3 regions of the Oerskovia sp. NPDC057915 genome follow, and region 3 is predicted to be linked to each of the others. Evidence: predicted binding sites of a transcription regulator. Region 3 holds the regulator's gene; each other region holds the start of a gene.
What was found. The regulator LexA, encoded in region 3, represses DNA repair genes until DNA is damaged. The targets are predictions, from matches to a motif close to TCGAACANNTGTTCGA.

Region 1: a site for LexA is predicted at 4,767-4,782, ahead of ruvA (Holliday junction branch migration protein RuvA). Genes of this name have one in related genera too.
Region 2: a site for LexA is predicted at 6,708-6,723, ahead of uvrA (excinuclease ABC subunit UvrA). Genes of this name have one in related genera too.

The regions. Positions count from the first base shown of each region.
Region 1 is NZ_JBHVOS010000004.1:179,956-190,420, reverse strand. It holds gene ACFVQ3_RS04450 (glycosyltransferase family 4 protein) at 1-47, shown strand, start outside; gene ACFVQ3_RS04445 (hypothetical protein) at 44-715, shown strand; gene pdxS (pyridoxal 5'-phosphate synthase lyase subunit PdxS) at 837-1,760, shown strand; gene ACFVQ3_RS04435 (NUDIX hydrolase) at 1,819-2,481, shown strand; gene pdxT (pyridoxal 5'-phosphate synthase glutaminase subunit PdxT) at 2,621-3,280, shown strand; gene ACFVQ3_RS04425 (YebC/PmpR family DNA-binding transcriptional regulator) at 3,288-4,046, shown strand; gene ruvC (crossover junction endodeoxyribonuclease RuvC) at 4,131-4,694, shown strand; gene ruvA (Holliday junction branch migration protein RuvA) at 4,829-5,470, shown strand; gene ruvB (Holliday junction branch migration DNA helicase RuvB) at 5,523-6,596, shown strand; gene yajC (preprotein translocase subunit YajC) at 6,713-7,147, shown strand; gene secD (protein translocase subunit SecD) at 7,275-9,035, shown strand; gene secF (protein translocase subunit SecF) at 9,035-10,153, shown strand; gene ACFVQ3_RS04390 (adenine phosphoribosyltransferase) at 10,160-10,465, shown strand, end outside.
Region 2 is NZ_JBHVOS010000013.1:23,358-33,822, forward strand. It holds gene ACFVQ3_RS10285 (choice-of-anchor A family protein) at 1-178, opposite strand, end outside; gene uvrB (excinuclease ABC subunit UvrB) at 426-2,525, shown strand; gene ACFVQ3_RS10295 (VOC family protein) at 2,585-3,007, shown strand; gene ACFVQ3_RS10300 (TerC family protein) at 3,287-4,285, shown strand; gene ACFVQ3_RS10305 (TerC family protein) at 4,285-5,298, shown strand; gene ACFVQ3_RS10310 (YciI family protein) at 5,408-5,707, opposite strand; gene ACFVQ3_RS10315 (MBL fold metallo-hydrolase) at 5,820-6,527, opposite strand; gene uvrA (excinuclease ABC subunit UvrA) at 6,753-9,782, shown strand; gene ACFVQ3_RS10325 (OsmC family protein) at 9,836-10,321, opposite strand; gene uvrC (excinuclease ABC subunit UvrC) at 10,425-10,465, shown strand, end outside.
Region 3 is NZ_JBHVOS010000008.1:63,189-73,653, forward strand. It holds gene ACFVQ3_RS07265 (ATP-dependent DNA helicase) at 1-1,211, shown strand, start outside; gene ACFVQ3_RS07270 (L-lactate dehydrogenase) at 1,291-2,244, shown strand; gene lexA (transcriptional repressor LexA) at 2,362-3,111, opposite strand; gene ACFVQ3_RS07280 (LysM peptidoglycan-binding domain-containing protein) at 3,421-3,798, shown strand; gene nrdR (transcriptional regulator NrdR) at 4,280-4,810, shown strand; gene ACFVQ3_RS07290 (aldo/keto reductase) at 4,854-5,930, opposite strand; gene ACFVQ3_RS07295 (DUF5302 domain-containing protein) at 6,043-6,234, shown strand; gene serA (phosphoglycerate dehydrogenase) at 6,339-7,538, opposite strand; gene ACFVQ3_RS07305 (HelD family protein) at 7,611-9,845, opposite strand; gene ACFVQ3_RS07310 (PP2C family protein-serine/threonine phosphatase) at 10,162-10,465, shown strand, end outside.

The sequences.
Region 1 (10,465 bases), on a different contig from region 3:
GTCTGGGGTTGTGGCCCCGCCCGGAGCAGGAGAGGAACCCGTCGTGACGTGGTCGGAGATCGCCATCATCGTGGTGGCCGTGGTGCTGGTGGCGGGGTGGGCGCTGTGGGTCGCGGCTTCTCGCCTGGACCGGTTGCACCGCAAGGTGATGGCGTCGCGCCTGGCGTTGGACGCGCAGCTCGAGCGGCGGGCGTCGGCGGCCCTGGACCTGGCGGGGTCGGGGGAGCTGGACCCGGCGAGCTCGGTCCTGGTCGCGGAGGCGGCGTACGCGGTCCTGGACGACGACCTGCGCATGCGGGAGGTCGCGGCGGCGGTGCCGGGTCTGGCGGAGCTGGTGGCGGCCCCGGAGGGGGTGCGCAGGCCCGACGGCGGCGCGCCCGTGGTGCGGGCTCCTCGCCTCCTGGCGGGGGTGGGGATGCAGCGGGCGATGGCGGAGAGCGACCTGTCGGCGACGTTGCGCGGGGCGCTCGAGGACCCGCAGGAGGTCGCGGAGATCCGTGCCTCGCCTCTGGGGGCGGAGCTGCTGGCCGCGCTCGCGGGGGCCTGGTACCGGGCGCAGATCGCCCGCCGCTTCCACAACGAGGCGGTGGCGCAGACGCAGCGCCTGCGCCGGACCTGGTACGCCCGGGCGTTCTCCTTGGCGGGGCACGCACCCATGCCGGTCACGGTCGAGCTGGACGACGCGTGGCCTCCGGCGCTGGACCGCAACCCCTGAGCGGTCCTGGTGCCCGAGGGGTGAGCGCGCCTCCGTAGACTGGGGGTGACGTGCAAGCATGTCGGCGGCACGAGCGTGACCCCTGCTCGTGCGTCCCAACGTGAAGATTCGAGGTTTCGCGGTGTCCGTGGAGAATTCCGGCGAGAACAGCCCCCAGGTGACCGACGTCGTCGGCTCGGCCAAGGTCAAGCGCGGCATGGCCGAGATGCTCAAGGGCGGCGTCATCATGGACGTCGTCACGCCCGAGCAGGCGAAGATCGCGGAGGACGCCGGCGCGGTGGCCGTCATGGCCCTCGAGCGTGTCCCGGCGGACATCCGCGCCCAGGGCGGCGTCTCGCGCATGAGCGACCCCGACATGATCGACGGCATCATCGCGGCCGTGTCGATCCCCGTCATGGCGAAGGCGCGCATCGGTCACTTCGTCGAGGCGCAGGTCCTGCAGGCGCTGGGTGTCGACTACATCGACGAGTCCGAGGTCCTGACCCCGGCCGACTACGCGAACCACATCGACAAGTGGGCGTTCGACGCGCCGTTCGTGTGCGGGGCGACGAACCTGGGCGAGGCGCTGCGCCGCATCACCGAGGGCGCGGCCATGATCCGTTCCAAGGGCGAGGCGGGCACGGGCGACGTGTCCAACGCGACGACGCACATGCGCACCATCCGCGCCGAGATCCGCCGCCTGACGTCCCTGCCGGAGGACGAGCTGTTCGTCGCCGCGAAGGAGCTCCAGGCGCCGTACGAGCTCGTCAAGGAGATCGCCGCCACGGGCAAGCTGCCCGTGGTCATGTTCACCGCGGGCGGTATCGCGACCCCGGCCGACGCGGCGATGATGATGCAGCTCGGCGCCGAGGGCGTGTTCGTCGGCTCGGGCATCTTCAAGTCCGGCAACCCTGCCCAGCGTGCCGCGGCGATCGTCAAGGCCACCACGTTCTACGACGACCCGGCCGTCCTCGCGGACGTCTCGCGCGGCCTGGGCGAGGCCATGGTCGGCATCAACGTCGACGACATCCCCGTCCCGCACCGCCTCGCCGAGCGCGGCTGGTGACCCCGCGGGCCGGTCGGGTCGTCCCGGGGCCCCGGGGCGTCGCCCCCGTGACCTCCTCATGACGAGCACCCCCGACCGGCCCGTCGGCCACGCCCCGGCCGGGGCGGACGCACCCGCTGCGCCCGCCCCGGCGGCGTCCACGGCCCCGCCTGCCGGGGCGGGCGCCCGGGCACCGGCGCCCCCCAGCACGCTCGGTCCCGAGTGGGTCCTCGGACCCGACGGTCTGCGCCACCGGCGCGGCGCCCGCGTCCTGCTCCTCGACGCCGCGGACCGGGTCCTGCTCGCTCGCGGCCACGACACCGACCAGCCCGAACGCTCCTGGTGGTTCACGATCGGCGGCGGCATCGAACCCGGCGAGAGCGACCTCGACGCCGCGGTCCGCGAGGTCCGCGAGGAGACCGGGCTGCACCTGGACCCCGCCGCGCTCGAGGGCCCCGTGTGGACCCGCTCGGCGATCTTCGACTTCTACCGTGAGCGCTGCCGCCAGGACGAGGTCTTCTACCTCGCCCGCCTCACCGGCCCCGGCGCGACCGCGCCCCTGACCCGCGACGGCTGGACCGAGGTCGAGCACGACGTCGTCGACGAGATGCGCTGGTGGACGCTGCCCGCGCTGCGCGAGGTCACCATCGAGGTCTTCCCCGCCGGGCTGCCCGACCTCCTCGAACCTCTCCTCGGCGGCTGGGACGGGCGCACCCGCCACCTGGGCGAAGCGACCGAGTAGCCCCGCGCTCCCGCGCCCGTGCCCGCACCCGCCCGGCCGGGCTCCCCACGCACGGCGGGCGCCGCCGTCGGGCCCCTGCTGCGCGCTGCTGTCCCCGGGAGCGCGGACGGGGTGCCACGGGTGCCGCGTACGATGGGCGATCGTGAAACCGGTCATTGGAGTCCTCGCCCTGCAGGGCGACGTCCGCGAGCACGTGGCCGCCCTCGAGGTGGCCGGCGCCCGCGCCGTCACCGTGCGGCGCCCCACCGAGCTCGACGGCCTCGACGGCCTCGTGCTCCCCGGCGGGGAGTCGACCACGATCGACAAGCTGCTGCGGATCTTCGAGCTGTTCGACCCGCTGCGCACCGCGATCGGGGCAGGGCTGCCCGTGTACGGGTCGTGCGCCGGCATGATCCTGCTCGCCGACCGCGTCCTGGGCGCCACGCACGACCAGCAGACCCTCGGAGGGCTGGACGTCACGGTGCGGCGCAACGCGTTCGGCCGCCAGGTCGACTCGTTCGAGTCGTCCGTCGAGATGACCGGCGTCCCCGGCGGGCCCGTGCCCGCCGCGTTCATCCGCGCCCCCTGGGTCGAGGAGACCGGCCCCGGGGTCCAGGTCCTGGCCCGCACCCGCCACCGCGGCGCGGGCTCCCACGCGCCGTCCGGCGACGGGCCGGACGCCGGTGCCGACGGGACGGGTGACGCCGCAGGTAGAATCGTCGCAGTACGTCAGGGAACGTTGCTCGCCACCTCCTTCCACCCCGAGATCACGGGCGATGCGCGGGTGCACGAGCTCTTCGTCGCAATCGTGAAGGAGTAACAGGGGTATGTCAGGACACTCCAAGTGGGCTACGACCAAGCACAAGAAGGCCGTGATCGACGCCAAGCGCGGCAAGCTGTTCGCCAAGCTCATCAAGAACATCGAGGTCGCGGCCCGCACGGGCGGCGGAGACCTCGCCGGTAACCCCACGCTCTTCGACGCCGTCCAGAAGGCCAAGAAGTCCTCGGTCCCCAACGACAACATCGACCGCGCCCTCAAGCGCGGCTCGGGCCAGGAAGCCGGCGGCGCCGACTACCAGACGATCATGTACGAGGGCTACGGCACGGGCGGCATCGCCGTCCTCGTCGAGTGCCTCACCGACAACAAGAACCGTGCCGCCGCGGAGGTCCGCATCGCGTTCACGCGCAACGGCGGCCAGCTCGCCGACCCGGGCTCGGTGTCGTACCTGTTCTCCCGCAAGGGCGTCATCGTGGTCCCCAAGGAGGGCACCACCGAGGACGACGTCATGGAGGCCGTCCTGGAGGCGGGTGGCGAGGAGGTCACCGACGAGGGCGACACGTTCGAGATCCTCACCGAGGCCACCGACCTCGTCGCGGTCCGCACCGCGCTGCAGGACGCCGGCATCGAGTACGACTCCGCCGACGTCGTCTTCCACCCCTCCATGGAGGTCGAGGTCGACGCCGAGGGCGCCCGCAAGATCCTGCGCCTCATCGACGCCCTCGAGGACAGCGACGACGTGCAGAACGTCTACGCCAACTTCACCGCGAGCGACGAGGTCATGGCCGAGCTCGAGAGCGACGACTGACCCACCCTGGTGTGACGAAGGGCTCCCGCGCGACCGCTCGCGTGGGAGCCCTTCGTCGTGGGCGGCCCGTGAGAGGGTGAGCGCGTGCGCGTGCTCGGAGTGGACCCAGGACTGACCCGCTGCGGCGTCGGCGTCGTCGACTCGCTGCCCGGGCGGCGCGCCCGCATGGTCGCGGTCGGGGTCCTGCAGAGCCCGCCCGACCAGTCGGTGGACCTGCGCCTGCTCACCATCTCCCAACGCCTGGACGCCTGGATGGACGAGCACGTCCCCGACGTCGTGGCCGTCGAACGCGTCTTCGCCCAGCACAACGTCAGCACCGTCATGGGCACCGCCCAGGTCGCGGGCCTCGCGATGGTCGCCGCCGCGCGCCGCGGGGTGCCCGTCGCGATGCACACCCCCAGCGAGGTCAAGGCCGCCGTGACCGGCACCGGACGCGCCGACAAGATCCAGGTCCAGCGCATGGTCGCGCGCATCCTCGAGCTCGCCGAGCTGCCCAAGCCCGCCGACGCCGCCGACGCCCTCGCCCTCGCGATCTGCCACCTCTGGCGCCCCGCCGGCGCCCTGCAGGGCGGCGACCGGCACCAGCTCACCCCCGCCCAGCGCGCATGGGCCGCGGCCGAGCAGGCCTCGCGCGGCCCCCGCCGCTGACCCCCGCTGCCCGTGCCCGACGGCGAGGCTCACCCGGGAGCGCCACCGCCCGTTGCTAGAGTGGCCCACGGTTCGTACAGGTGTTCGGGGCCGGTCGTGCGCGGCCGGGACCCGCGAGGAAGCATGGAGGCACAGTGATCGCTTCGCTGTCGGGCACGGTCGCGGACGTCCGTCTGGACCGCGCCGTCATCGACGTGGGAGGCGCCGGGGGAGCCGTGGGCTACCTCGTCCACGCGACCCCCGCGACGCTGTCCGGGCTGCGCGTGGGCGAGCCCGCCCGCCTGGCCACGAGCATGGTCGTGCGCGAGGACTCCTTCACGCTGTTCGGGTTCACCGACGACGACGAGCGCGCCGTGTTCGAGGCCGTGCAGACCGTCAGCGGCGTCGGCCCGCGCCTTGCCCTGGCCATGCTCGCCGTCCACACGCCCGACGGGCTGCGCCGCGCCGTCGCGGGCGAGGACATCGCCGCGCTCATGCGCGTGCCCGGCATCGGGCGCAAGGGCGCCCAGCGCATCGCGCTCGAGCTCGGCGACAGGCTCGGGGCCCCCACGGGCACCGACCCGGGCGAGACCCCGGGAGGCCCGGGCGCCACAGTCGTGGACGACCAGCGCGACCAGGTCGTCCAGGCGCTCGTCGGCCTCGGGTGGAACCCCAAGGCCGCCGAGGACGCCCTCGCCACGGTCCTGACCCAGGCCGGGGCCGATGCCGTCGCCCCCGACGAGATCGCCGGCGCCCTGCGCGCCGCGCTGCGCGTCCTGGGCGGCCCCCGTGGCTGACTTCGACCGCGTCGGCTACGAGGACGGGCACGAGCCGTTCACGTCCGAACGCATCGTGACCTCGACCGCGGACGACCTCGAACGCGCCGCCGAGGCCGCCCTGCGACCGCGGCGCCTCGAGGAGTTCGTCGGGCAGCTCGTCGTGCGCGACCAGCTCTCCCTCGTCCTGCAGGCTGCGCTCGCACGCGGCGCGACGCCCGACCACGTCCTGCTCTCGGGCCCGCCCGGGCTCGGCAAGACGACCCTCGCGATGATCATCGCGGCCGAGCTCGGCACCTCGCTGCGCGTCACGTCGGGCCCCGCGATCCAGCACGCGGGCGACCTCGCCGCCGTCCTGTCCTCCCTCGAGGAGGGCGAGGTCCTGTTCATCGACGAGATCCACCGCCTCGCACGCCCCGCCGAGGAGCTGCTGTACGTCGCGATGGAGGACTTCCGCGTCGACGTCGTCGTCGGCAAGGGGGCGGGGGCCAGCGCCATCCCGCTGTCCCTGCCACCGTTCACCGTCGTGGGCGCCACCACGCGCGCCGGGCTCCTGCCCGCGCCGCTGCGCGACCGCTTCGGGTTCACCGGGCACCTCGACTTCTACTCGGCCGAGGAGCTCGAGCGCGTCATCATCCGCTCGGCCGGGCTCCTCGGCGTTGAGATCAAGCACGCCGCCGCCCACGAGATCTCCGGCCGCTCGCGCGGCACGCCCCGCATCGCCAACCGCCTCCTGCGCCGCGTGCGCGACTGGGCGCAGGTGCGCGGCGACGGGACCATGGACCTGCGGGCGGCCCGCGCGGCCCTCGAGGTCTACGAGGTCGACGAGCTCGGCCTCGACCGCCTCGACCGGGCCGTCCTGGGCGCCCTGTGCACCCGGTTCGGGGGCGGCCCCGTGGGGCTGAGCACGCTCGCCGTGACCGTGGGGGAGGAGTCGGAGACGGTCGAGACCGTCGCCGAGCCCTTCCTCGTGCGCGAAGGCCTGATCGGGCGCACCCCGCGCGGTCGCGTGGCCACCCCCGCGGCCTGGGCCCACCTCGGCCTCACCCCGCCCGACCCCCTCACGCCCCGCGGACCGGGCGCCGGGCTCGGCCAGCGGACCGGCTCCGCGCGGTCGGGCGGAACCCTGTTCGACACAGGGGCCTAGACTGAGGGAATCTGAGCGGCGGAACTCCACGGCCGGACGGTTCGTTGGTGATCCGTACGCGTGCGCCTAGACTGCCGCGCAGATCCCAGCACAGAACAGGAACCGGTTACCCCGTCATGGACTTCAGCCTCATTCTCATCCTCGCTCTCGCCGCCGGAGCGATGTTCCTCATGACCAACCGGTCGCGCAAGGCTCAGAAGGAAGCGGCTGCCTTCCGTACCAACCTGGCCCCCGGCCAGGAGGTCATGACCGGGTCTGGCCTGTTCGGCACCATCGTCGACGTCGACGAGGAGAAGGACATCATCACGATCGAGTCCACGCCCGGCACCCAGACGCGCTGGCTGCGTGCCGCGATCGCCAAGCTCGTCGACCCGCCCGTCGAGGAAGAGGGCACCGACGAGCTGACCGAGGGCACCGAGGAGGGCGCGGTCTACGGCGACGCGGCCACGGTCTCCTCGTCGAACGACGACGTCCTCGACGTCCCGGACGACCTGTCCGGGCTCACCGACAAGCCGGGGGACAAGCGGGACGACGGCACCGACAGCAAGTGACACCACGTCGCACCCCGATCCCGGGGTGCGACGTCGACCCGCGCCATCTCACGATGTCGCGCGCACGAGAAGAGACGGATAGTTGGCCACCTCCAACACACGACGCGCCAGGCCCGTACGCACCCTGGTGACCCTCGCTGTACTGATCCTCGCGTTGTTCGCGTCGATCTTCGCCGGCACCAAGTGGTCGGACGCGAGCATCACCCCGGGACTCGCCCTCGACCTGGAGGGCGGCACGCAGATCATCCTGACGCCGATCGCCTCCGAGGGTCAGGTCACCGACGAGACGATCACGCAGGCGATCAACGTGATCCGCCAGCGCGTCGACTCCTCGGGCGTGACCGAGGCCGAGATCACCAGCCAGGGCAACAACATCGTCGTCGGGCTGCCCGGCACCCCGAGCGACGAGACGCTCGACCTCGTGCGCAAGTCCGCGCAGATGCGGTTCCGCCCGGTCCTGACCGTCGGCGCCCCCACCCCGGTGGAGACCACGACCCCGGCCGAGGCTCCCGCGGAGCCCGAGACGCCCGTCGTCCCCGCCAACCCGAGCGACCTCGCCCAGATCACCCCCGCGGTCCAGGCCCAGTTCGACGCGCTCGACTGCACCGACCCCAAGAACCTCACGGGCGGGCTGGGCGACGAGCCCGACGCACCCCTGGTCACGTGCGCCGACGACGGCAGCGCGAAGTACATCCTGGGGCCGGTCGAGATCGAGGGCACCGAGATCTCCAACGCCAGCTCGGGCATGGGCACCACGGCGCAGGGCGTGAGCACCGGCCAGTGGGTCGTCAACCTCGAGTTCAACAACGAGGGCACCGCAGCCTTCAAGGACACGACGACGCGCCTGGTCTCGCTTCCCTCCCCGCAGAACGCGTTCGCGCTCGTCCTCGACGGGCTCGTCATCTCCGCCCCGACCGCGAACGACGTCATCACGGACGGCAAGGCCGAGATCTCCGGCAGCTTCACGCGTGAGAGCGCCGCGCTGCTCGCCAACCAGCTCAACTTCGGCTCGCTCCCGCTGACCTTCGAGGTCCAGAGCGAGCAGCAGATCTCCGCGACCCTCGGCAGCGAGCAGCTCGAGAAGGGCCTCATCGCCGGCGCGATCGGCCTCCTGCTGGTCGTCATCTACTCGCTCTTCCAGTACCGGGCACTGGGCCTGGTCACCGTCGCCTCGCTCGGCATCGCCGCAGTGCTCACCTTCGGGGTGATCCTGCTGCTGTCCTGGACGATCGGGTACCGGCTCTCGCTGCCCGGCGTCGCCGGCATCATCGTCGCGATCGGCATCACCGCGGACTCGTTCATCGTGTACTTCGAACGCATCCGCGACGAGCTGCGCGACGGCCGCACCCTGAACTCGGCCGTCGAGAAGGGCTGGGACCGCGCACGGCGCACCATCCTGGCCTCCGACGCGGTCAACTTCCTCGCCGCGGTCGTGCTGTACTTCCTGGCCGTGGGCGGCGTGCGCGGCTTCGCGTTCACGCTCGGACTGACGACCCTGATCGACCTGATCGTGGTCTTCATGTTCACCCACCCGGTCATGCAGCTCCTCGCGAAGACCAAGTTCTTCGCCAGCGGGCACCCGGCCTCGGGCCTCGACCCGCGTCGCCTCGGAGCGACCACCCGGTACGCCGGCCGCGGGCGGGTCGCCCGCCCCGGGACCACCGAGGACAAGGGCGCACCGGTCAGCGACGCGGCCGTCGACGAACCGTTCGACAGCCCCACCCGCGAGAAGGTCGGTGCCGGCGCGAGCCTCCAGGGCGCGACCGGAGGTGACGGCACCCGCATGACGATCGCCGAGCGCCGTGCCGCGGCCCGCCGGGCAGCCGAGTCCGACGCCCCCACCACCGGCTCCTCGACCGAGGGCGACAAGAACGAGGAGAACCTCTGATGGCGCAGGGATTCGCCCAGTGGGGCAACGACCTCTACACGGGTCGCAAGTCCTACCAGATCGTCGGCAACCGCCGCCGCTTCTACATCGTCGCGATCGTCATGGTCGTCCTGTCGTTCGGGGTCCTGCTCACCAAGGGCTTCAACCTCGGCATCGACTTCCGCGGCGGCTCGGAGTTCGTCGTCTCCAACGTGAGCGACACCAGCCAGCAGCCCGCGATCGACGCCGTGGCAGAGGTCGCGCCGGAAGAGGTCCCGCGCGTCACGACCGTCGGTGGCAGCGCGATCCGCGTCCAGACCGACCGACTGACGGCGGACGAGGTCCTCGAGGTCCGCGACGCGCTCGCCGGCGCCTACTCCGTGACAGAGAACGACGTCACGACCGCGTTCATCGGCCCCAGCTGGGGCAAGGACGTCTCGCAGAAGGCCATCACGGGCCTCATCGTCTTCCTCGCGCTCGTGGGCCTGGTCATGACGATCTACTTCCGCAACTGGCGCATGGCCGCGGCCGCGCTCATCGCGCTGTTCCACGACCTCATCATCACGGTCGGGATCTACGCGGCGATCGGCTGGGAGGTGACCCCGGCGACCGTGATCGGCTTCCTGACGATCCTCGGGTACTCGATCTACGACACGGTCGTGGTCTTCGACAAGGTCCGTGAGAACACGCACGGCATCCTCGACCAGACCCGCAGCACCTACGCGGAGCGTGCGAACCTCGCGGTCAACCAGACCCTCGTCCGGTCGATCAACACCTCCGTCGTGGCGCTGCTGCCCGTGAGCGCGATCCTGTTCATCGGCGCGTTCCTCCTGGGAGCCGGCACGCTGCGCGACATCTCGCTCGCACTGTTCGTCGGCATGGCCGTCGGTGCGTACTCCTCGATCTTCCTGGCGACGCCCCTGGAGGTCACGCTGCGCGAGCGCGAGCCCGCCATCAAGGAGCACACCAAGAAGGTCCTGGAGAAGCGGGCGGCTCTCGTCGAGCAGGCCGCGCAGTCCACGGGCGGCGCGACGGACGACGCCGCCCTGGCCGCCGCCGGGGTCCAGGGTGCCGGCCAGCTCCAGCCCGGCTCGCACCAGGGCGTCAAGGCACAACCGCGACGCAAGCGGGGGCACTGACCCCTCATGAGCACCAGCAGCATCCTTCCCGTCGGCCTGACGGGTCTGGGGGACGAGCGCGCGGCAGAGGTCCTCGGACTGATCCGCGACGTCCCGGACTACCCCCAGCCCGGCGTCACGTTCCGTGACATCACCGGCCTGCTCGCCGACGGCAGGGCGCTCGGCGACGTGGTCGACTCCCTCGCGGCCTTCGCCGCGGGGGGCGTCGACCTCGTCGCCGGTCTGGAGGCCCGCGGCTTCCTGATCGGCGCCCCGCTCGCGACCCGCCTCGGCGTCGGCTTCCTGCCGCTGCGCAAGGCGGGCAAGCTCCCG
Region 2 (10,465 bases), on a different contig from region 3:
TGTTCGTGAGGCCGCCGGTGAAGTCTGGGCACTCGTTCCCGAGCGCGGTCGCGGGCAGCGGGGTCGCGGCGAGGGCGGGGGTCGCGCCGAGGCCGAGCATGCCGGCGGTCAGGGCGCCGGCGGCGAGCGTGCCGAGGAGGGTGCGCTGGGGTGTCCTGCGCGTCGGGCTGAGGAACATCGATGTCTCCGGGGTCGAGGCCGAAAGTAAGGTCTACGTACTAATCCACGCCGCAGGATGGCCCGACGTCTGGTTTGTCAGGGGATATCAGGAGATGCGCGAGGATCACCGGCACGCTATTGGGTCCCGTCGCGACACGCCAAATCTCTTGCCGGGTGAAAGTCCGCGTTCAGGTCGCACTTTCATCGACCGTGGGCTAGCGGCGGTCGATAGTCCGCTTGTCGGTGGTTCGCCGTACCGTGGAACCATGCGTCCCGTCACCGATCTTCAGCGCACCGTCGCCCCGTTCGAGGTCATCTCCGACTACACGCCGTCCGGTGACCAGCCCACCGCCATCGCCGATCTCTCGCAGAGGCTGCGTGCGGGCGAGAAGGACGTGGTGCTGCTCGGTGCGACGGGTACCGGGAAGTCGGCGACGACGGCCTGGCTCATCGAGGAGCTGCAGCGTCCCACCCTGGTCATGGCCCCCAACAAGACCCTCGCGGCCCAGCTGGCCACCGAGTTCCGGGAGCTGCTCCCCAACAACGCGGTCGAGTACTTCGTCTCCTACTACGACTACTACCAGCCCGAGGCGTACATCGCCCAGACCGACACCTACATCGAGAAGGACTCCTCGATCAACGACGAGGTGGAGCGCCTGCGGCACTCCGCGACGTCCTCGCTCCTGACGCGACGCGACGTCGTGGTCGTGGCCTCGGTGTCGTGCATCTACGGCCTGGGCACACCGCAGGAGTACGTGGACCGCATGGTGCGCCTCGACGTCGGCGACCAGGTCGAGCGTGACGCGATGCTGCGCCAGTTCGTCACCATGCAGTACACGCGCAACGACCTGGCCTTCACGCGGGGAACCTTCCGGGTGCGAGGCGACACCGTCGAGATCATCCCCGTCTACGAGGAGCTCGCGATCCGGATCGAGTTCTTCGGCGACGAGATCGAGGCGATCCACCTGCTCCACCCGCTCACGGGTGACGTGGTCCGTTCGCAGACGAGCGTCAACCTGTTCCCGGCGACCCACTACGTCGCCGGCCCGGAGCGCATGGAACGTGCCATCACCTCGATCGAGTCCGAGCTGGAGCAGCGGCTCGCCGAGCTCGAGCGGCAGAACAAGCTCCTCGAGGCGCAGCGGCTGCGCATGCGGACCACGTACGACATCGAGATGATGCGTCAGATCGGCTCGTGCTCGGGCATCGAGAACTACTCGCGGCACATCGACGGCCGAGAGGCGGGCACGGCCCCGCACACGTTGCTGGACTACTTCCCCGAGGACTTCCTCCTCGTGATCGACGAGTCCCACGTCACGGTCCCGCAGATCGGGGCGATGTTCGAGGGGGACATGTCGCGCAAGCGCAACCTGGTCGACCACGGCTTCCGCCTGCCGAGCGCCATGGACAACCGGCCCCTGCGCTGGGAGGAGTTCGTCGAGCGGATCGGGCAGACGGTCTACCTCTCGGCGACGCCGGGGAAGTACGAGCTCTCGATGTCGGACGGCGTGGTCGAGCAGATCATCCGGCCCACCGGCCTGGTCGACCCGGAGATCGTCGTCAAGCCGACCACGGGGCAGATCGACGACCTGCTCCACGAGATCCGTGAGCGGGTCGAGCGCAACGAACGTGTGCTGGTCACGACCCTCACCAAGAAGATGTCCGAGGACCTCACGGACTACTTCCTGGAGCGCGACGTCCGCGTCCGGTACCTGCACTCCGAGGTGGACACCCTGCGCCGCGTCGAGCTGCTGCGAGAGCTGCGCATGGGCGAGTACGACGTCCTGGTGGGCATCAACCTGCTCCGTGAGGGGCTCGACCTGCCGGAGGTCTCGCTCGTCGCGATCCTCGACGCCGACAAGGAGGGTTTCCTGCGGTCCGGGACGTCCCTCATCCAGACGATCGGGCGCGCAGCCCGCAACGTGTCCGGCCAGGTCCACATGTATGCCGACAAGATCACGCCGGCCATGGCGCAGGCGATCGAGGAGACCACGCGACGTCGCGAGAAGCAGGTCGCGTACAACCTGGAGCACGGCGTCGACCCCACCCCGCTGCGCAAGAAGATCGCCGACGTGACGGACATGCTCGCCCGGGAGGACATCGACACCCAGGAGCTCCTGGCCGGTGGCTACCGTCAGCCCGGCAAGGGACGCGCTCCGGTCCCGGGCGGCCCCAAGGAGGGCGCGACGACGGCCAACAGGCTCGCCGGGGTCGCCGCGGGCGAGCTCGCGGACCTCATCCAGGAGCTCAGCGACCAGATGCACGCAGCGGCGGCCGAGCTCCAGTTCGAGCTCGCAGCCCGGCTGCGCGACGAGATCTCCGGGCTCAAGAAGGAGCTCCGGCAGATGCAGTCGGCCACTGCCTGAGCGTTTCACCCCCGGTCCGACGACGTCGGTCCGGTGACGGCGACGGAACGAGGGATGCCATGGCACGCACGGTCCAGATCACGTTCGACGCGGCGGACCCGCGAGGCCTCGGGGCCTTCTGGTGCGCCGCGCTGGGGTACGTCGAGCAGTCTCCGCCGGAGGGGTTCGCCGACTGGGAGTCCGCCATGGCCGCGTGGGGCATGAGCCCGGACAGGTACAACGCGTTCTCCGCGATCGTGGACCCGGACGGCGTGGGGCCACGGATCTTCATCCAGCAGGTCCCCGAGCCGAAGACCGCCAAGAACCGCATGCACATCGACGTGGGCGTCGAGGGAGAGGGGGCCGAGCGGGTGCGCAACGTCCGGGCGCACTCCGCGCGCCTCGTCTCGCTGGGGGCGACGCTGCTCCAGGAGATGGACGAGAACGGCGAGTTCTGGATCGTCCTGCAGGACCCGGAGGGCAACGAGTTCTGCGTGCAGTGAGGTGGAGCGGGCCACGGGGTCGCCGGTCCCGGGAAGGATCCGTCCCCCGGAGCCGTTGTGGAAGGCGTGGGAGCTCGCCTCGGGCCATGCCCTATGCTTGCTCAGTTGAAGGGGAGTATTCCCAGAAACGGTGATGTCGTCATCACGGCCGGCGCAGTCGTCGGCCCGGTGTCACCGGTCCTGCACGGTCACCTCTCGCGATCGCCTCCGGGCGCATCGGTGACCGTGAGGGCGGAAGAGACCTTCGGTACTCGACACTACGTACCGGAGGTATGTGTGATGGATGTTCCTGTCTGGATGTGGGTCGCGACGATCGGCATGATCGTCGCGATGCTGGCCTTCGACTTCGTGGGCCACGTCCGCACCCCGCACGCTCCCACCCTCAAGGAAGCCTCGTGGTGGTCCGCGGGCTACGTCGGCATCGCGATCCTCTTCGGGGCCGGGATCTGGGCCTACTTCGGCTCCGTCTACGGCGGCGAGTACTTCGCCGGGTACATCACCGAGAAGAGCCTGTCGGTCGACAACCTCTTCGTGTTCGTCCTCATCATGACGAGCTTCCGGGTGCCCAGGCTGTACCAGCAGAAGGTCCTGCTGATCGGCATCACGATCGCCCTGGTCCTGCGCACGATCTTCATCCTGCTGGGTGCCGCGCTGATCGAGAACTTCAGCTGGGTCTTCTACATCTTCGGCGCCTTCCTCATCTACACCGCGTACGCGCAGATCAAGAGCGCCAGGTCGCACGACGACGAGGAGTACAAGGAGAACGGCGTCCTGCGCCTCACGCGTCGTCTCTTCCCGACGACGGACGCGTACGTCGAGGACAAGATGTTCACGAAGATCGACGGCCGGCGCTACATCACGCCGATGCTCATCGTGATGATCGCGATCGGCAGCGCCGACCTCCTCTTCGCGGTCGACTCGATCCCCGCGATCTTCGGGCTCACGCAGGAGACGTTCCTCGTCTTCGCGGCCAACGCGTTCTCGCTCCTCGGCTTGCGCCAGCTCTACTTCCTGATCGACGGCCTGCTCGACCGGCTCGTGTACCTCGCATGGGGCCTGGCCGCGATCCTCGGCTTCATCGGGATCAAGCTCCTCATCCACGCGCTGCACAAGAACGAGATCCCGTTCATCAACGGCGGCGAGCACATCACGGCCATCCCTGAGATCTCGACGGCCGTCTCGCTCAGCTTCATCATCGTCACTCTCGCCATCACGACGATCGCGAGCCTCGCCAAGGACAAGAGCGACCGTCGCCGACTGGAGAAGGAAACCTACTGATGCAGCACGAGCTGCCGTTCTGGTTCGAGGCGGCGTCCCTGACGACCCTCGTCGTCCTCCTGCTCGTCGACCTGGTGATCGTGGGCCGTCGCCCGCACGTGCCGTCGATGAAGGAGAGCGGCCTGTGGGTGGCTTTCTACGTCGCTCTGGCACTGGCGTTCGGCGGCCTCGTCGCCCTCGTGGGCGGCAGTGCTCCCGCGGTCGAGTTCTACGCGGGCTGGCTCACCGAGTACAGCCTGTCGGTCGACAACCTCTTCGTGTTCGTCATCATCATGACGAGGTTCGCCGTGCCGCGGGAGCACCAGCAGAAGGTGCTCATGGTGGGGATCATCGTGGCGCTCGTCCTGCGCGGGGCGTTCATCCTCGCGGGCGCCGCGATCATCGCCCAGTTCGTCTGGGTCTTCTACCTCTTCGGGGCGTTCCTGATCTACACCGCGATCAAGCTGGTCGTGGGTGGGGACGAGTCGGAGGAGTACCAGGAGAACCGCCTCATCCGGTCGCTGCGCCGGGTGCTGCCGCTGTCGCCGACGTACGACGGCGGCAGGCTGCGGACCGTGGTCGACGGCAAGCGGCTCTTCACGCCCATGCTGATCGTGTTCCTCGCGATCGGCAGCACGGACCTGCTGTTCGCGTTCGACTCGATCCCGGCGATCTTCGGGCTCACGCACGACCCGTTCATCGTGTTCACGACGAACGTGTTCGCCCTCATGGGGCTGCGTCAGCTCTACTTCCTGCTGGGCGGCCTGCTCGAGCGGCTCGTCTACCTGCCGATCGGGCTGGCGGTGATCCTGGGCTTCATCGGCGTCAAGCTGATCCTCGAGGCCCTGCACGAGAACACGCTGCCGTTCATCAACGGCGGCCAGCACATCGAGGCGGTCCCGACGGTGCCGATCTGGCTCTCGCTCGTGGTCATCCTGGGTGCGCTCGGGGTCACGACCGTGGCCAGCCTGCTGCGCACGCGTGGTCAGCAGAAGGACCGCTCCCTGCCCGACGACGTCGACGCGGCCTCGTAGGCCCGCTGCGGCGGGTGCCGCTCGCCCCGTGACACGAACGGCCCGTCTCCCTCCGGGGAGACGGGCCGTTCGTGCGTTCGTGGTGGGTGGTCCGGGACGCCGCGAACGGTCAGACGCGGTCGGCCCAGGGCCCGATCACGGGCGCCCACGGGCGGACCGTGCGACGCGTGATGACGTTCTCACGAGCGAACGGGTCGGCGTCGAACGTCAGCGCGACCGCCGCCTCGTCGGGAGCGTCGACGAGGAGCAGGGCACCGGCGGGGTTCGCAGCGTCCTGGGCGAGGGGTCCGGAGGCGAGCAGCGTGCCCTCGTCGAGCAGGCCGCGCAGGAAGGCGCGGTGCTCGGGGCGGAACTCGTCCAGGACGGCGGGCTTGTCGGCGTAGGTGTAGGTCACGGCGAAGATCGGCATGGCGACATTGAAGCATCATCCGGCGCGGGCGCTGCCGGAGGTCCGCCCGCGGCTCCGGCTCGGCTGCGGTGCGGCTCGGGAACGGTCGCTGGGGACGCGCCGACGACTGCCGCTACCAGCCGCGCTCGCGCCACTCGTCGAGGTGGGGTCGCTCCGCGCCGAGAGTCGTGTCGGCGCCGTGGCCCGGGTACACCCACGTGGCGTCGTCGAACCGGTCGAAGAGCCTGGTCGTGACGTCCGCGTAGAGCTGGGCGAAGCGCTCCGGGTCGTTCGAGGTGTTCCCCACCCCGCCGGGGAACAGCGAGTCCCCGGTGAAGAGGTGGGCGCGGCCCGGCACGGCCTCCGGGGCGCTCGCGTGCTCGGGCTCGCGGTAGGCGAGAGCGACCGACCCGGGCGTGTGGCCGCGCAGGGCGATCACCTCGAGGGTGAGGTGGCCGAGGACGATCGTGTCGCCGTCGTGCAGGGGGCGCGAGACGGTGGTGCCGGTCGCCTCGGCGACGGCGTCCGCGTCCGGCGCCCCGGCCGCGAGCTGCGCGCCTGATGCGGCCCCGATCGAGGCGAGCGCCCCGATGTGGTCGAGGTGCCGGTGCGTCGTGACGACGAGGTCGAGGCGGGCCGTCGGCGAGCCCTCCCGGACGAGCTCGAGGAGCCGGTCGGGCTCGGCCGCCGCGTCGACGAGGAGCTGGGCGCCGCTCCTGCGGCACGTCAGGAGGTAGGCGTCGTTCTCGGACGGCCCGACGGCGAGCTTGCGGATCGCGATCTCGTCCAGGAGCCGCAGGTCGCTCGGCCCTCCGACCGTGACGTCGCCGGTGTATCCCACGCCGATCTCCTCGCTGTGCTGGGTGCCGTCCTGGCGGACGACGGGCCGCCGGTGTGACGAGCCTCTCGTGCCGAGTCTGGCACGGTGGTCGCGGCCGTGACTCCGCTGCTCACGGGGGCGACGTGCGGGCGTCCACGGCGGTCGCCGGGCTGCTCGGGCCGTCGGACGGGCGACCGGTGGTCGAACAGGTGTGCGAATGTCAGGGGCGAGGCATACGATGCTTCGGTGAGCAACCGCCTTGTCATCGCTGGTGCCCGTGAGCACAACCTCCGCAACGTCGACCTCGACCTGCCGAGGGACCAGCTCATCGTCTTCACGGGTCTCTCCGGGTCCGGAAAGTCCTCCCTCGCGTTCGACACGATCTTCGCCGAGGGGCAGCGCCGCTACGTCGAGTCGCTGTCCGCGTACGCCCGCCAGTTTCTCGGGCAGATGGACAAGCCGGACGTCGACTTCATCGAGGGGCTGTCGCCCGCGGTGTCGATCGACCAGAAGTCGACCAACCGCAACCCGCGGTCGACCGTGGGCACCATCACCGAGGTCTACGACTACCTGCGCCTGCTCTTCGCGCGCGCCGGGACCCAGCACTGCCCGGTCTGCGGGGAGAAGGTCCAGGCGCAGACGCCGCAGCAGATCGTCGACCGCCTCCTCGAGCTGCCCGAGGGGACCCGTTACCAGGTCCTCGCTCCCGTGGTGCGCGGGCGCAAGGGGGAGTACGGCGAGCTCTTCAAGGAGCTGCAGTCCAAGGGCTTCGCACGCGCCCGCGTGGACGGGGAGGTCGTCCAGCTCACGGATCCTCCCGCGCTCGAGAAGAAGCTCAAGCACGACATCGAGGTCGTGATCGACCGCCTCGTCTCGCGAGAGGGCGTCCAGCGCCGGCTCACGGACTCGGTCGAGACTGCTCTCGGGCTGGCCGGGGGGCTCGTCGTCGTCGAGCTCGTCGACGCCGACGCGGACGACCCGCAGCGCGAACGACGCTTCTCCGAGAAGCGTGCGTGCCCCAACGACCACGAGCTCACGCTCGACGAGATCGAGCCCCGCACCTTCTCGTTCAACGCCCCCTACGGTGCGTGCCCCGAGTGCACGGGCATCGGCTTCCGCCTCGAGGTGGACCCGGACCTCGTCGTCCCGGACGACGAGAAGTCCCTCGCCGAGGGCGCCGTCGCGCCCTGGGCGCAGATCTCGTCGGAGTACTTCACCCGTGTCCTGACGGCCCTGGCCTCGGACCTCGGCTTCTCCATGGACGTGCCGTGGCGCGCGCTGCCCCAGCGCGCCCAGCAGGCCGTGCTGTACGGGCAGAATCACGAGGTGCACGTCCGGTACAAGAACCGTTGGGGGCGCGAGCGTCAGTACTCGACCGGCTTCGAGGGCGTGGTGACGTTCCTGGAGCGCCGACACGGCGAGACCGAGTCCGAGTGGTCCAAGGAGAAGTACGAGGCGTACATGCGCGAGACGCCGTGCCCGGTGTGCCAGGGCACGCGTCTCAAGCCCGAGGTCCTCGCAGTCAAGGTGGGCGACAAGTCGATCGCCGAGGTCTGCCGGCTCCCGCTGCGCGAGGCCGCGGCCTTCCTCGGGTCGCTCGAGCTCGGCACGCGCCAGAAGGCCATCGCGACCGAGGTCCTCAAGGAGATCGACGCCCGGCTCGGGTTCCTGCTCGACGTCGGCCTCGACTACCTCTCGCTCGAGCGCCCGGCCGGGACCCTCTCGGGCGGCGAGGCGCAGCGCATCCGTCTCGCGACCCAGATCGGCTCGGGGCTCGTCGGCGTCCTGTACGTCCTCGACGAGCCGAGCATCGGCCTGCACCAGCGGGACAACCGTCGGCTCATCGACACCCTCACGCGGCTGCGGGACCTCGGGAACACGCTCATCGTCGTCGAGCACGACGAGGACACCATCCGGGCCGCCGACTGGATCGTCGACATCGGTCCTGGTGCGGGCGAGCACGGTGGGCGCGTCATCCACTCCGGCGACTACGCGGGTCTCCTGGAGGCGCCCGAGTCCGTCACGGGCGCGTACCTCGCCGGACGCCGCAGCATCCCGCTGCCCGCCGCCCGTCGCCCTGTGGACAAGGACCGTCGGGTCACGGTCATCGGCGCTCGCGAGCACAACCTCGAGGGCATCGACGTGAGCTTCCCGCTCGGCACGCTGACCGCCGTCACCGGGGTCTCGGGCTCCGGCAAGTCCACGCTGGTCAACTCGATCCTCTACACCGTGCTGGCCAACGAGCTCAACGGCGCACGCCAGGTCGCGGGTCGCCACCGCCGCATCACGGGGCTCGAGAACCTCGACAAGGTGGTCCACGTCGACCAGGGACCGATCGGTCGCACCCCGCGGTCCAACCCCGCGACGTACACCGGCGTCTGGGACCACGTGCGCAAGCTCTTCGCCGAGACGAGCGAGGCCAAGGTCCGGGGTTACACGCCCGGCCGGTTCTCGTTCAACGTCAAGGGCGGCCGCTGCGAGGCGTGCTCGGGCGACGGCACCATCAAGATCGAGATGAACTTCCTGCCGGACGTCTACGTCCCGTGCGAGGTCTGCCACGGCGCGCGGTACAACCGCGAGACGCTCGAGGTGCACTTCAAGGGCAAGACCGTCGCGGACGTCCTCGACATGCCCATCGAGGAGGCGTCGGAGTTCTTCGCCGCGGTCCCGACGATCTCGCGGCACCTGAAGACCTTGTCCGAGGTCGGCCTCGGCTACGTGCGCCTGGGGCAGCCCGCGCCCACGCTCTCGGGAGGCGAGGCGCAGCGCGTCAAGCTCGCGAGCGAGCTGCAGAAGCGCTCGACGGGGCGGACGATCTACGTGCTCGACGAGCCCACGACGGGCCTGCACTTCGAGGACATCCGCAAGCTCCTCGCTGTCCTCCAGTCGCTCGTCGACAAGGGCAACTCGGTACTCGTGATCGAGCACAACCTGGACGTCATCAAGAATGCCGACTGGGTCATCGACATGGGTCCCGAAGGCGGGTCCGGCGGCGGCCGTGTCATCGCCGAGGGCACGCCCGAGCAGGTGGCCGCGGTCCCCGCGAGCCACACGGGCCGCTTCCTCGCCGAGGTCCTCACGGGCGACCCCATCCCGGTCGCCCCTCTGCCCAAGAAGTCACCTGCCGCCACGGCCGGGGCGGGCAAGGGGACGGCGGCGAAGGCATCGCGCAAGACCGCTGCCCGCAAGTCGTCCACGACGGCTGCGGCGAAGGAGAGCACCGCCTCGGTCACTGCCGCGGTCGCCCCGAAGAAGGCCCCGGCCGCGGACGGCTGAGGGCTGCCTTCGGCCCGGTGTCGCCGAGCCAGGCCGCGTGCCCCGTCGTGTGCTCAGGCCGCGTGCGTGCGCAGCGGCGCGGGTTCGAGGAGCACGGGGAAGTTCACCGAGCGCGCCAGGAAGCAGTGGTCGTGCGCGCGGCGGTGGATCTCGGCGACGGCTGCCTCGGTGACCTCGGGGCCGTCGTCGACCACGACGTGCGGATGCAGAGTGACGTCCGTGAACTGACCTGCCCCGGCGGACTCGACCCGCATGGTGCCCGTCACCTCGTCCGTGTAGTCGCGCACGACGACTCCCGCAGCCGACGCGAGGTGGAGGAACCACAGCATGTGGCACTGCGACAGGCTCGCGACGAACAGCTCCTCGGGGCTGTACCGGCTCGGGTCGCCGCGGAAGGCGGGATCGGCCGAACCGGGCAGCGTCGGACGCCCGGCCAGGTCGACGTCGTGGTCGCGGCTGTACGCGGTGTAGGTGGTGGTTCCGGTCTGGCCTGCGCCCGTCCAGCGGACGGTCGCGGCGTAGGAGTGAAGGGCGCCCATGCGGTCACCCTAGCGGCGGTCGACCGTTCGTGTGTGACGGGCGTCACGTGAGGCGCGTCGCCGGGGGTCCTGACTGTGGGTGCGCTGTCCTAGGCTGGCGGACATGGCTGATCCGTCCTCGTACCGCCCCGCACCGGGGGAGAT
Region 3 (10,465 bases):
CGGACCTCTCCGTGCCGATCATCGAGCACGCCGCGCGCCTCGCGCGCCGCCACGGCGGCGTCCAGACGACGGACCTCGACCTCGCGACGGGAGCGTTCGGGACCGTCGTCGCGTCGCTTCCCGCGGAGCGCTTCCCCGACGGCCTGCCCGACGACGCGCGCTCGGCCGTGGCCGCCGTCCGCGACGCCGCACGCACCGTGCTGAGCGCGCTCAAGCCCGACACCTCGGGCGGCCCGCAGGCCCAGCCGGACACCGGCATGAAGATGGCCCAGGCCACCATGCTCCAGGTCTTCGAGATCGCCGAGCGCATGGCCCAGGACCCCACGGGACACGACGTCCTGTGGTGCTCGCGCGCGGGCGACGACGGCCGGTGGAGCGGGGACGGCGTGAGCAAGCTCCACGCCGCGCCGCTCGCGGTCGCGGGCCTCATCCGCACGCACCTCCTGACCGAGCGCACGGGCGTCTTCACGTCGGCGACGCTCGCGCTCGGCGGCACGTTCGACCCCGTGGCCCGCTCGCTGGGCCTCGACGACGACGGTGCCACCTGGACCGGCGTGGACGTCGGCAGCCCGTTCGACTACCCCCAGCAGGGCATCCTCTACATCGCCAAGCACCTGCCCCAGCCCGGTCGCGAGGCTGCCACGGACGGCCAGCTCGACGAGATCGCCGACCTCATCACAGCAGCCGGGGGCCGGACCCTCGGGCTCTTCTCCTCGCGCCGGGCGGCGCTCGCGGTAGCCGAGGCCATGCGCGAGCGTCTCGACGTCCCGATCCTGTGCCAGGGGGAGGACCAGCTGCCGACGCTCGTCAAGGAGTTCGCCGCGGACCCCGCGACGTGCCTGTTCGGCACGCTCTCGCTGTGGCAGGGCGTGGACGTCCCGGGCCCGAGCTGCCAGCTCGTCCTGATCGACCGGATCCCCTTCCCGCGTCCCGACGACCCCGTGAAGTCGGCCCGTGCCCGCGCGGTCGAGGCCGCGGGCGGCAACGGCTTCATGCAGGTCTCGGCGAACCACGCCGCGCTGCTGCTCGCGCAGGGGGCGGGACGGCTCATCCGCTCGACCGCCGACCGCGGGGTGGTCGCGGTCCTCGACCCGCGCCTGGCGACCGCCCGCTACGGCTCCTACCTCACGAGGTCGATGCCGGACTTCTGGACCACGACCGACCGCCGTGTCGTCCTCTCTGCGCTCGAGCGCCTGTCCGCCCTAGGCTGAGACCTGGCAGTCCACGCAAACGGACGTCGCGACGCTCGTGCAGCGACCGACGCCGTGCGCTCAACGTCCAGGAGGCACAGTGCCCGCCCGTACCACCAAGCTCGCGATCGTCGGCGCAGGTTCCGTCGGATCGACCCTCGCCTACGCGGCGCTCATGCGTGGAGCCGCTCACACCGTGAGCCTGCTCGACATCAACAGGACCAAGGTCGAGGCCGAGGTCCTCGACCTCCAGCACGGCATCCAGTTCATGCCCATGGCCAAGGTCGAGGGCTCCGACGACGTCGCGGTGTGCGCCGACGCCGACGTCGTGGTCTTCACGGCCGGTGCCAAGCAGAAGCCCGGACAGACGCGCCTCGACCTCGCCGAGGCGACGATCTCGCTCGTGCGCAAGATCCTGCCCGGGCTCGTCGAGGTCGCCCCCAACGCCGTCTACATCATGGTGACGAACCCGGTCGACGTGGTGACGTACGCGGCCCTCAAGTACTCGGGCCTGCCGCCGAACCAGCTCTTCGGGAGCGGCACGGTCCTGGACTCGTCCCGGCTGCGCTTCCTGGTCGCGCAGCACTGCGGCGTCGCGGTGCAGAACGTGCACGCGTACATCGCCGGGGAGCACGGGGACAGCGAGATCCCGCTCTGGAGCTCTGCGACGATCAGCGGGGTGCCGCTGCTCGAGTGGCAGGGGCTGAAGGGGCGGGGGCCGCTCACGGCCGAGGTGCGCGAGGACATCGCGCACGAGGTCGTGCAGTCGGCCTACCGCATCATCGAGGGCAAGGGGGCGACCAACTACGCGGTCGCGCTCGCCGCGACCCGCATCATCGAGGCCGTGCTCGACGACGAGCACCGGGTCCTGCCGGTGTCCTCGCTCCTCGAGGACTTCCACGGGATCAACGACGTCTGCCTCTCCGTCCCGTCGCTGCTCGAGCGGCGAGGGTGCGGTGAGCGGATCGAGGTCCCGCTGTCCGACCACGAGCTCGCCGGACTCCGCGCGTCCGCGGAGTCGGTCCGGGCAGTGGCCAAGAGCTTCGGGCTGTAGCCGTCTTCCCGGTGCCCGCGGAGGGCACCGGGCACGACGAAGGGGACGACCCGCCGGGCCGTCCCCTTCGTCATGCCCGCCGACGCTGGCCGCGACACGGCCACCGTGCCGGTGTGCTCAGAGGCTCCGCAGGACCGAGACGACCCGACCGAGGATCTGGGCGTCGTCCCCCGAGATGGGCCGGTACGCCGCGTTGTGCGGCATGAGCCACACGTGCTTGTCGATGCGCTTGAACGTCTTGACGGTCGCCTCACCGTCGATCATCGCCGCGACGATCTCCCCGTTCTCGGCGACGGGCTGGCGGCGCACCACGACCCAGTCACCGTCGCAGATCGCAGCGTCGATCATCGAGTCGCCGGCCACGCGGAGGAGGAAGAGCTCACCGTCCCCCACGAGCTGGCGGGGGAGCGGGAAGACGTCCTCGACCACCTGCTCGGCCAGGATGGGGCCACCGGCCGCGATGCGTCCCACGACGGGCACGTACGACGGCGTGGGGCGCTCGGGCGAGTCCTCCGACGCGTCGATGCCCTCGACGCGCGGGAAGGCGCTGCCGGGGAGTGCGGCGATCGTCCGCGCGTCGTCGTGCTGGACGACCTCGATCGCGCGCGGGCGGTTCGGGTCGCGGCGCAGGTACCCCTTGCGCTCGAGCGTCGTGAGCTGGTGCTTGACGCTCGAGGGGCTCGTGAGGCCCACGGCCTCGCCGATCTCGCGCATGCTCGGCGGATAGCCCCGCTGGTCGACCGACGCGCGGATCGTCTCGAGCACGAGGCGCTGGCGCGGTGTGAGACCGTCGCCGCCCGTCGTGCCGTCGGGCAGCTCGTGCACCTTCGCGAGCCTGCCCGTGGTGTCGGCCACCCGTCCCGCCATCGTCGTCTCCGCCCTGCTCGGCCGTCTCGGTCCCTGTCCTGCGAGCGGCACCGTGAGCGGCACCGGCTCTGACGTGGCCGACCGGGCTCTCGTCAGCCCGTGCGCGGGGAGCCGCGCCACGAGCGTCCGACATATCGGACGACCAGTACTCGAACAGCGTAGGTCACCGGGCGACACGAATCAAACACATGTTCGAGCATGTCTCGACATTCGCTCCCGACGGTGATAGAAATCGTACAGATGTTCGACGTACAGGTGTTCGAACCGACCGGGGAAGGCGGTTCGGGCGCCACGGGCGAAGGAGTGGGAATGAGTGCGATCAGTGCGATGGGCGCTTCCGATGGCTGGCGCGTCGAGCGACGGCCCGGCACGCAGGTCGAGGCTCCGCTGAGGCTGACGGCGCGGGGACGCCTCGTGCTCGTCCTGCTCGTCGCGGCGGTCGTCGCGCTCGGGGCCCTGTGGGGCGCTCGTGCGGTCGCGTCCGGGCCGGGCGAACCGGTCGAGGTGCGGATCCACGTCGTCCAGGCGGGGGAGACGCTGTGGCAGCACGCCTCGGCCCTGGCTGCGGGGGGACGCGACGTCCGCGACGTCATGGCGGACCTCGCCGAGCTCAACAATCTGTCCTCGACCGGGCTGCAGGTCGGTCAGCAGCTCCTGCTCCCGGTCGACCCGGACTTCGGGCGCTGACCCGCGGCACGCTGACTCGAGGCGCGTCGACCCGCGGCGCGGGCCTGTGCTGCGGCGGTCCGGGTGGGCCGGGGGTCGGTTCGAACCCAGACGGCTCGTCGGGCGACGTGAGGCCTCTCGGCGTCAGGGCTTGCGCGATTGCATTAGGTTCCCCTAAGTTAGTACTGCCTCACCAACCCGGCTGGGGGGTCGGTCGGTGAGGGGGAGACGCGCCACGCGCGTCTCCGCAGTTGCGTCGACGTCAGCGAGGCGAGTCGCGGACGTGAGATGGGGACGGGGGCGTCCCGACGGAGGTGGCCGGTCATCGGCCACCTCCGTTCTCATGTGCCATGACACATCTCTCAGGGGCCAGTACGCATCGTGACCGTCCTGCGAGGCGAGGCGCCTTGCGCCCTGTCGAGGTCGAGACATAGGTTCGGGACGCACCGTTCCGCGGCGTCCGCCCCGGAAGCCTCGCGCAGACCCACAGGAGTATCGCCTCATGCACTGTCCGTTCTGCCGGCACGCGGACTCACGGGTCGTCGACTCGCGCACCTCCGACGACGGTGCGTCCATCCGTCGTCGCAGGCAGTGCCCGGCGTGCAACCGCCGCTTCACCACGATCGAGACGGCGAGCCTGTCGGTCGTCAAGCGCTCGGGCGTGACCGAGCCCTTCAGCAGGGAGAAGATCGTCACGGGCGTCCGCAAGGCCTGCCAGGGGCGCCCCGTGAACGAGGACGACCTCGCCGTGCTGGCGCAGAAGGTCGAGGAGTCGCTCCGGGCCGGGGGGAGCGCGGAGCTGGACGCCTACGAGATCGGCCTCGCGATCCTCGGGCCTCTCCGAGAGCTCGACGAGGTCGCCTACCTGCGTTTCGCGAGCGTCTACCAGGCCTTCGACTCGCTCGAGGACTTCGAGACCGCGATCAACTCGCTCCGGGCCGAGCGCGAGGAACGCGCGGCGACCTTCGGCGGGGCGGGGGCGCGCCCGACGGGTGACGAGCCCGCCGACGACGTGGTGCCCGACCTGGCCTGAGCCGTCGGGCATGGTCCGCCGCCGGTTCCCCGGGGTCGACCGGCTAGAGGTCGCTCGAGCGGGCTGCCCAAATGTTGATCCCCGTGTCCAGGGGACGGCGGCTCCCGTCGGGGGCGACCTCGGTCGTCACGGCGTCGACGGCTGCCAGCTCGTCGTCCGTGAACGGCGGCGCACCGAGCGCTGCGAGGTTCTCGTCCACCTGGGCGGTCGTCCGGGCACCCACGAGGACCGACGTGACGCGCGGGTCGCGCAGCGTCCAGGCGATCGCGGTCCGGGCGAGGGGTTCCCCGCGACGGTTCGCGACCTCGCGCAGCGCGCGGATCCTCGCGAGGTTCTCGGGGGCTAGGTGCTCGGGACGCAACGAGACCGAGCGGGCAGCGCGCGAGTCGGGTGGTACGCCGTCGAGATACCGGTCGGAGAGCATGCCCTGGGCCAGCGGCGAGAAGACGATCAACCCGGTCCCCGAGTCGCCCGCGACGTCGAGCAGGGTGCGGCCACCCTGGCCGGGCGCCTCGATCCACCGGTTCAGCATCGAGTACGACGGTTGGTGCAGCACCAGGGGAAGGCCGAGGTCGTCCGCGACCGCGAGGGCCTCGCTCGTGCGTTCGGCAGAGTACGAGGAGATGGCCGCGTAGGTGGCCCGCCCCGAGGAGACCGCCGTGGCGAGCGCGCCGATCGTCTCGTGGAGCGGGGTCGTCGGGTCGAACCGGTGGGAGTAGAAGACGTCGACGTGGTCGGTGCCGAGGCGGCGCAGCGACGCGTCGAGCGACGACAGCAGGTACTTGCGCGACCCGCCCTCCCCGTACGGCCCGGGGCCCATGCGGTAGCCCGCCTTGGTCGAGACCAGGAGCTCGTCGCGGTGCCCTCGGAGGTCGTTCGCCAGGACGCGCCCGAAGGCGGCCTCCGCAGAACCCGGCGGCGGGCCGTAGTTGTTCGCGAGGTCGAAGTGCACGATGCCGCGCTCGTACGCGTGCAGGACCAGCTCACGCTGCGCCGAGTACGGGGTCGCTTCCCCGAAGTTCTGCCAGAGCCCGAGGGAGAGGCGGGGGAGGACCAGACCGGAGCGCCCGGCGCGGGCGAACGGCATCCCGGAGCCCGGCTCCGGCGCTTTGTGCGACATGTCTCGACCGTACCCGGTCGTATTCGCTGGCGTTACCCCGCCGGGTGCGACAGGCTGGGGCACGGGAGCGCCCGACGGCGCACCTGTACCACCGAGAGAAGGAGGCCCGCCGATGACGACGTCGAAGGACGAGACACCCGGGACCACGCCCAGCGAGGACGCCAAGGCGAAGTTCCGCGAGGCGCTGGACCGCAAGAACGCCGCGAGCCACCGCACCGCGGACGCAGGCTCGAACACGGGCTCGGTCCACGGGTCGGAGACCGTCGGACCTGTGCAGCGCACGTTCCGCCGCAAGTCCGGCTGAGTGTCGGCCGGGAACCGGGAGGTTCCCCCGCACCCGCACAGCATGAGGAAGGGGACCAGCCCGACGGGCTGGTCCCCTTCCTCATGCTGTGCGGGTTGCCCCGGTCAGGACAGGACGCGCAGCTTGACGGTCGCGTCCATGGCCTGCAGCTCCGCGATGGCGGCGGGCAGGAGCTCCGCACCGACATCGGTCACCACGTAGCCGAGCTCCCCGCGCGTCGCGAGCATCTGGCCCTCGATGTTCGTCCCGTGCTCGGCGAGGACCGCGTTGACGGCCGCGAGCACGCCCGGCGTGTTGCGGTGCAGGTGGGCGATGCGGCTCACACCGGTGCTCTGCTCGAGCGCGAGGTTCGGGATGTTGACGCTCAGGGTCGTGGAACCGGTCGCGAGGTAGTCGCGGAGCTTGCCCGCGACGAACTGGCCGATCGACTCCTGCGCCTCCTCGGTCGACCCGCCGATGTGCGGGGTCAGGATGACGTTCGGGAGGCCGCGCAGCTCCGAGTCGAAGTGGTCGCCGCGCTTCTTGGGCTCCTCGGGGAACACGTCGATGGCCGCCCCCGACAGGTGCCCGGAGAGGATCGCCTCGCGCAGCGCGCCGGTGTCCACGACGAAGCCGCGCGACAGGTTGAGCAGGATCGCGCCCTGGCGCATGCGCGAGATCTGCTTCTCGCCGAACAGGCCGGCGTTGCCGCCGCGCCCGTCGACGTGGAGCGTGACGACGTCCGCCGTCTCGAGGAGCTCGTCGAGGCTGTCCATGCGACGCGCGTTGCCCAGGGCCAGCTTCTCGGCCGTGTCGTAGAAGACGACCGACATGCCCAGGGCCTCGGCGACGACCGAGAGCTGCGTGCCGATGTTGCCGTAGCCGATGATGCCCAGCGTGCGACCGCGGACCTCGTGGGCGCCCTCGGCGGACTTGTCCCAGACGCCGTCGTGCAGCGCACGGTCGCGCTCGGTCAGGCGGCGGGTCAGCGCGATGATCTCGGCGAGCGCGATCTCGACGACCGAGCGCGTGTTCGAGAACGGCGCGTTGAAGGTCGCGACGCCGTGGGAGGCCGCGGCCTTGAGGTCGATCTGGTTGGTCCCGATGCAGAACGCGCCGATCGCGATCAGGTCCGGGGCGGACTCGATCACGCGGGCCGTGACATTGGTCTTGGACCGGATCCCGAGGATGTTCACGCCCTCGAGGGCTTCGATCAGCTCGGACTCGTCCATGGCCCCGGTGCGCACGGTCACGTCGATACCGGCGGACTCGAGGATCGAGGTGGCGAGAGGGTGCAGGTTTTCAAGGAGGAGGGCACGTAGCACGTGTCTATGGTGCGCCGAGTTGCTGCGAGCACCAAACGAGTCTTGTCCCTCGGACGACGCGATCTCCTCCGGTCAGTCGGCGAGCCCGCGGGGGAGCGGGCGGGAGTGCACGACCACGAGACGCTGGGTCGGGCGGGTCATCGCGACGTAGAGCTCGGAGGCCCCGGACGTCGCCGCTAGGACGTCGGCAGGTTCCAGGAGGACCACCGCGTCGAACTCGAGCCCCTTGGCCTGGGTCGGGCTCAGGACCGTGAGCGCCGCGCCCAGGGCACCCTCGACCTCGGCCGCGGGGCCCGACAGCAGCGGGTCGACGGCGTGGGCACGGGTCAGGTGCTCACGCACTCCCGCGACCCGGTCGGCCGGGGCGACGACCGCGACCCTGCCCGCGCCGTCGGGCCCGACGAACTCCGCGAGGGCCGACCGGACCCGGACCGCTACCTCGGTCAGCGGATCCTCGCCGTCCGGCACCGGAGCCAGGACGAGCGCTCCCGGCACGTCGCGCGCCGAGGTGAGCGACGACGTCGGCAGGCCGTGGGCCGCGGCGAAGCGCTGCGCGGTGTCCGCGATCTGCGTGGGCGTGCGGTAGTTCACGGTCAACGTCGCAAGACGCCACGAGGTGCGCAGCAACGGGTCGAGCATGCTCGCCCACGACCGGGCCCCCGCGAGCGACGACGTCTGGGCGACGTCGCCGACGATCGTCATGGACCGCGTGGGGCAGCGGCGGACCAGGGCGCGCCACGCCATCGCGGACAGCTCCTGGGCCTCGTCGACCACGACGTGCGCGTAGGTCCACGTGCGGTCCTGCGCGGCCCGCTCGGCAGTGGTCAGGCGAGAGCCGCCGCCGGCGAAACGGTCGGCGAGGATCTCCGCGCCCACGATCCCGCCGCCCGCACCGGACGACTCGAGGACCTGACGTGCGTAGTCCAGGCTGGCAGCCCGCTCCGCCGCCTCGGCCTTGGCCTGGGCCCGTGCGGCCTGGTCGTCCTCGCCGAGGAGCTCGGCGGCCTCGTCCAGGAGCGGGACGTCGGCAGGGGTCCACGGCGAGCCCTTGGCGCGCACCAGCGCAGCACGGTCCGTGCGCGACATGTCGGGGGCGGCCTCCGCGAGCCGGTGCGGCTTGACGAACAGGTCCTCGATCAGACGCTCGGGCGTCAGCGGCATCCACGCGAGGTTGAGGGCGATGCGGATCTCGCGCTGGTGGCGCAGGTCGTCGATCACCTCGGCCCGCTCCTCGGGGGCGACCGGGCCGCCGAGCTGCGCCACGTACTGGTCGGCGAGGCGGCCCAGCATCTCGCGCACGAACGGGACGCGGGCGAGGTTGTGCGGCTTGTGGGTGCGGTGGGCCTTGGCGATCGCCTCGCGCACGTCCGCTCGCCGGATCACGAGGTCGTGCCCGTCGACGCGCAGGTGCTGGTCCTCGGCGGGGACGCGCTGCCGCGCGCGGACGGCCCGCTGGACGACCCGGGCCCACGACGCGCGGCCCTTGATGCGCGCCACCTCGGGGGACTCCTCGCCGTCGGCGACGAGGCCCGGGAGGAGCTCGGCGACGGTCGTGCTCACGACGCCGGTCTCCCCGAGCGAGGGCAGGACCTGGTCGATGTAGTGCAGGAAGGACAGGCTCGGCCCGACGAGGAGCACGCCCGAGCGCTCGAGCAGGCGCCGGTGCGCGTACAGCAGGTAGGCGGCGCGGTGCAGCGCGACCGCGGTCTTGCCCGTGCCCGGCCCGCCCTGCACCACGAGGGCCCCGGCGAGCTCGGAGCGGATGATCGCGTCCTGCTCGGCCTGGATCGTCGCGACGATGTCGCCCATGCGGCTCGTCCGGCCGGCGGCCATCGCGGCGAGCAGGGCCCCCTCGCCCGACAGGGACGACTCGGCGACGGTTCCCGACGTGAGGTCCAGGACCTCGTCCTCGATGCTCGTGACCGACCGCCCCTGGGTCACGAGGTGGCGGCGTCGCCGGACCCCGTCGGGGTGCGCCGCGGTCGCGCGGTAGAAGGACTGCGCGGCAGGAGCACGCCAGTCGGTGAGGATCGACGTGTGCTCCTCGTCGGACAGGCCGATGCGCCCGACGTAGCGGGTCGCGCCGTCCTCCAGGTCGAGGCGGCCGAACGCGAGCCGGTCCTCGACCGCCTCGAGCTGGGCGAGACGGTCCTCGTAGAGGGTCGCGAAGGCGTCGCGCTCGCTGCGGTTCTGGGGAGATCCGGAGGGGCCGGACCTGCGCACCCCCGCCAGCCGCGAGCGGGTCGAGGCCCGCAGCTCGTCGAGCCGCGCGTAGAGCGTGTCGACGACGCCCTGCTCGGTGATGATCTCGTGCTGGCGGTTCGACGTCGGGACGTCCTCCGGCCGGACCTTCTCGCCGGTGGTCGACGCCCCGCTCGTCCGGTCGCTCGTCTCGCGCACGCTGTTCCGTCCTGTCGTCTGGTCCCTCGCGGTCCGCTCGCGCACCCCGCGACGCAGCCGTCCATTATTGCCGATCACGCACGTACCGGGCACCACCCGCCCCGCGCGTGGACACGCTCTCCCGAGAGGGCGCGGGCTGCGCGGTGCGGGCCGCACCTCCCAGCACGAGGCGCCCGCGTCCTCTACGATCGGGAACCATGGCGACTGACCGGAGGCGCGCGTCGTGGTGACTGAGCCCTTGTCGCCCCGTCCGGAGAGCGGGACTCCAGGCGTCCTGTCCCCCGAGGACCTCCTGCGCGTCCTGCTGGTCGAGGACGACGACGGAGACGCGGTCCTCGTGGAGGAGCTCCTCGACGACGCACGGGTCAAGGTCGAGCTGCACCGGGCGAGGAGCCTCGACGTCGCCCTCGAGATGCTGCGCCTGCACGACGTGCACTGCGTGCTGCTCGACCTCGGCCTCCCGGACGCGGTGGGCCTCACCGCGGTCGAGCGCCTCCAGTCCCGTCAGGACCCGCCGGCGCTCGTCG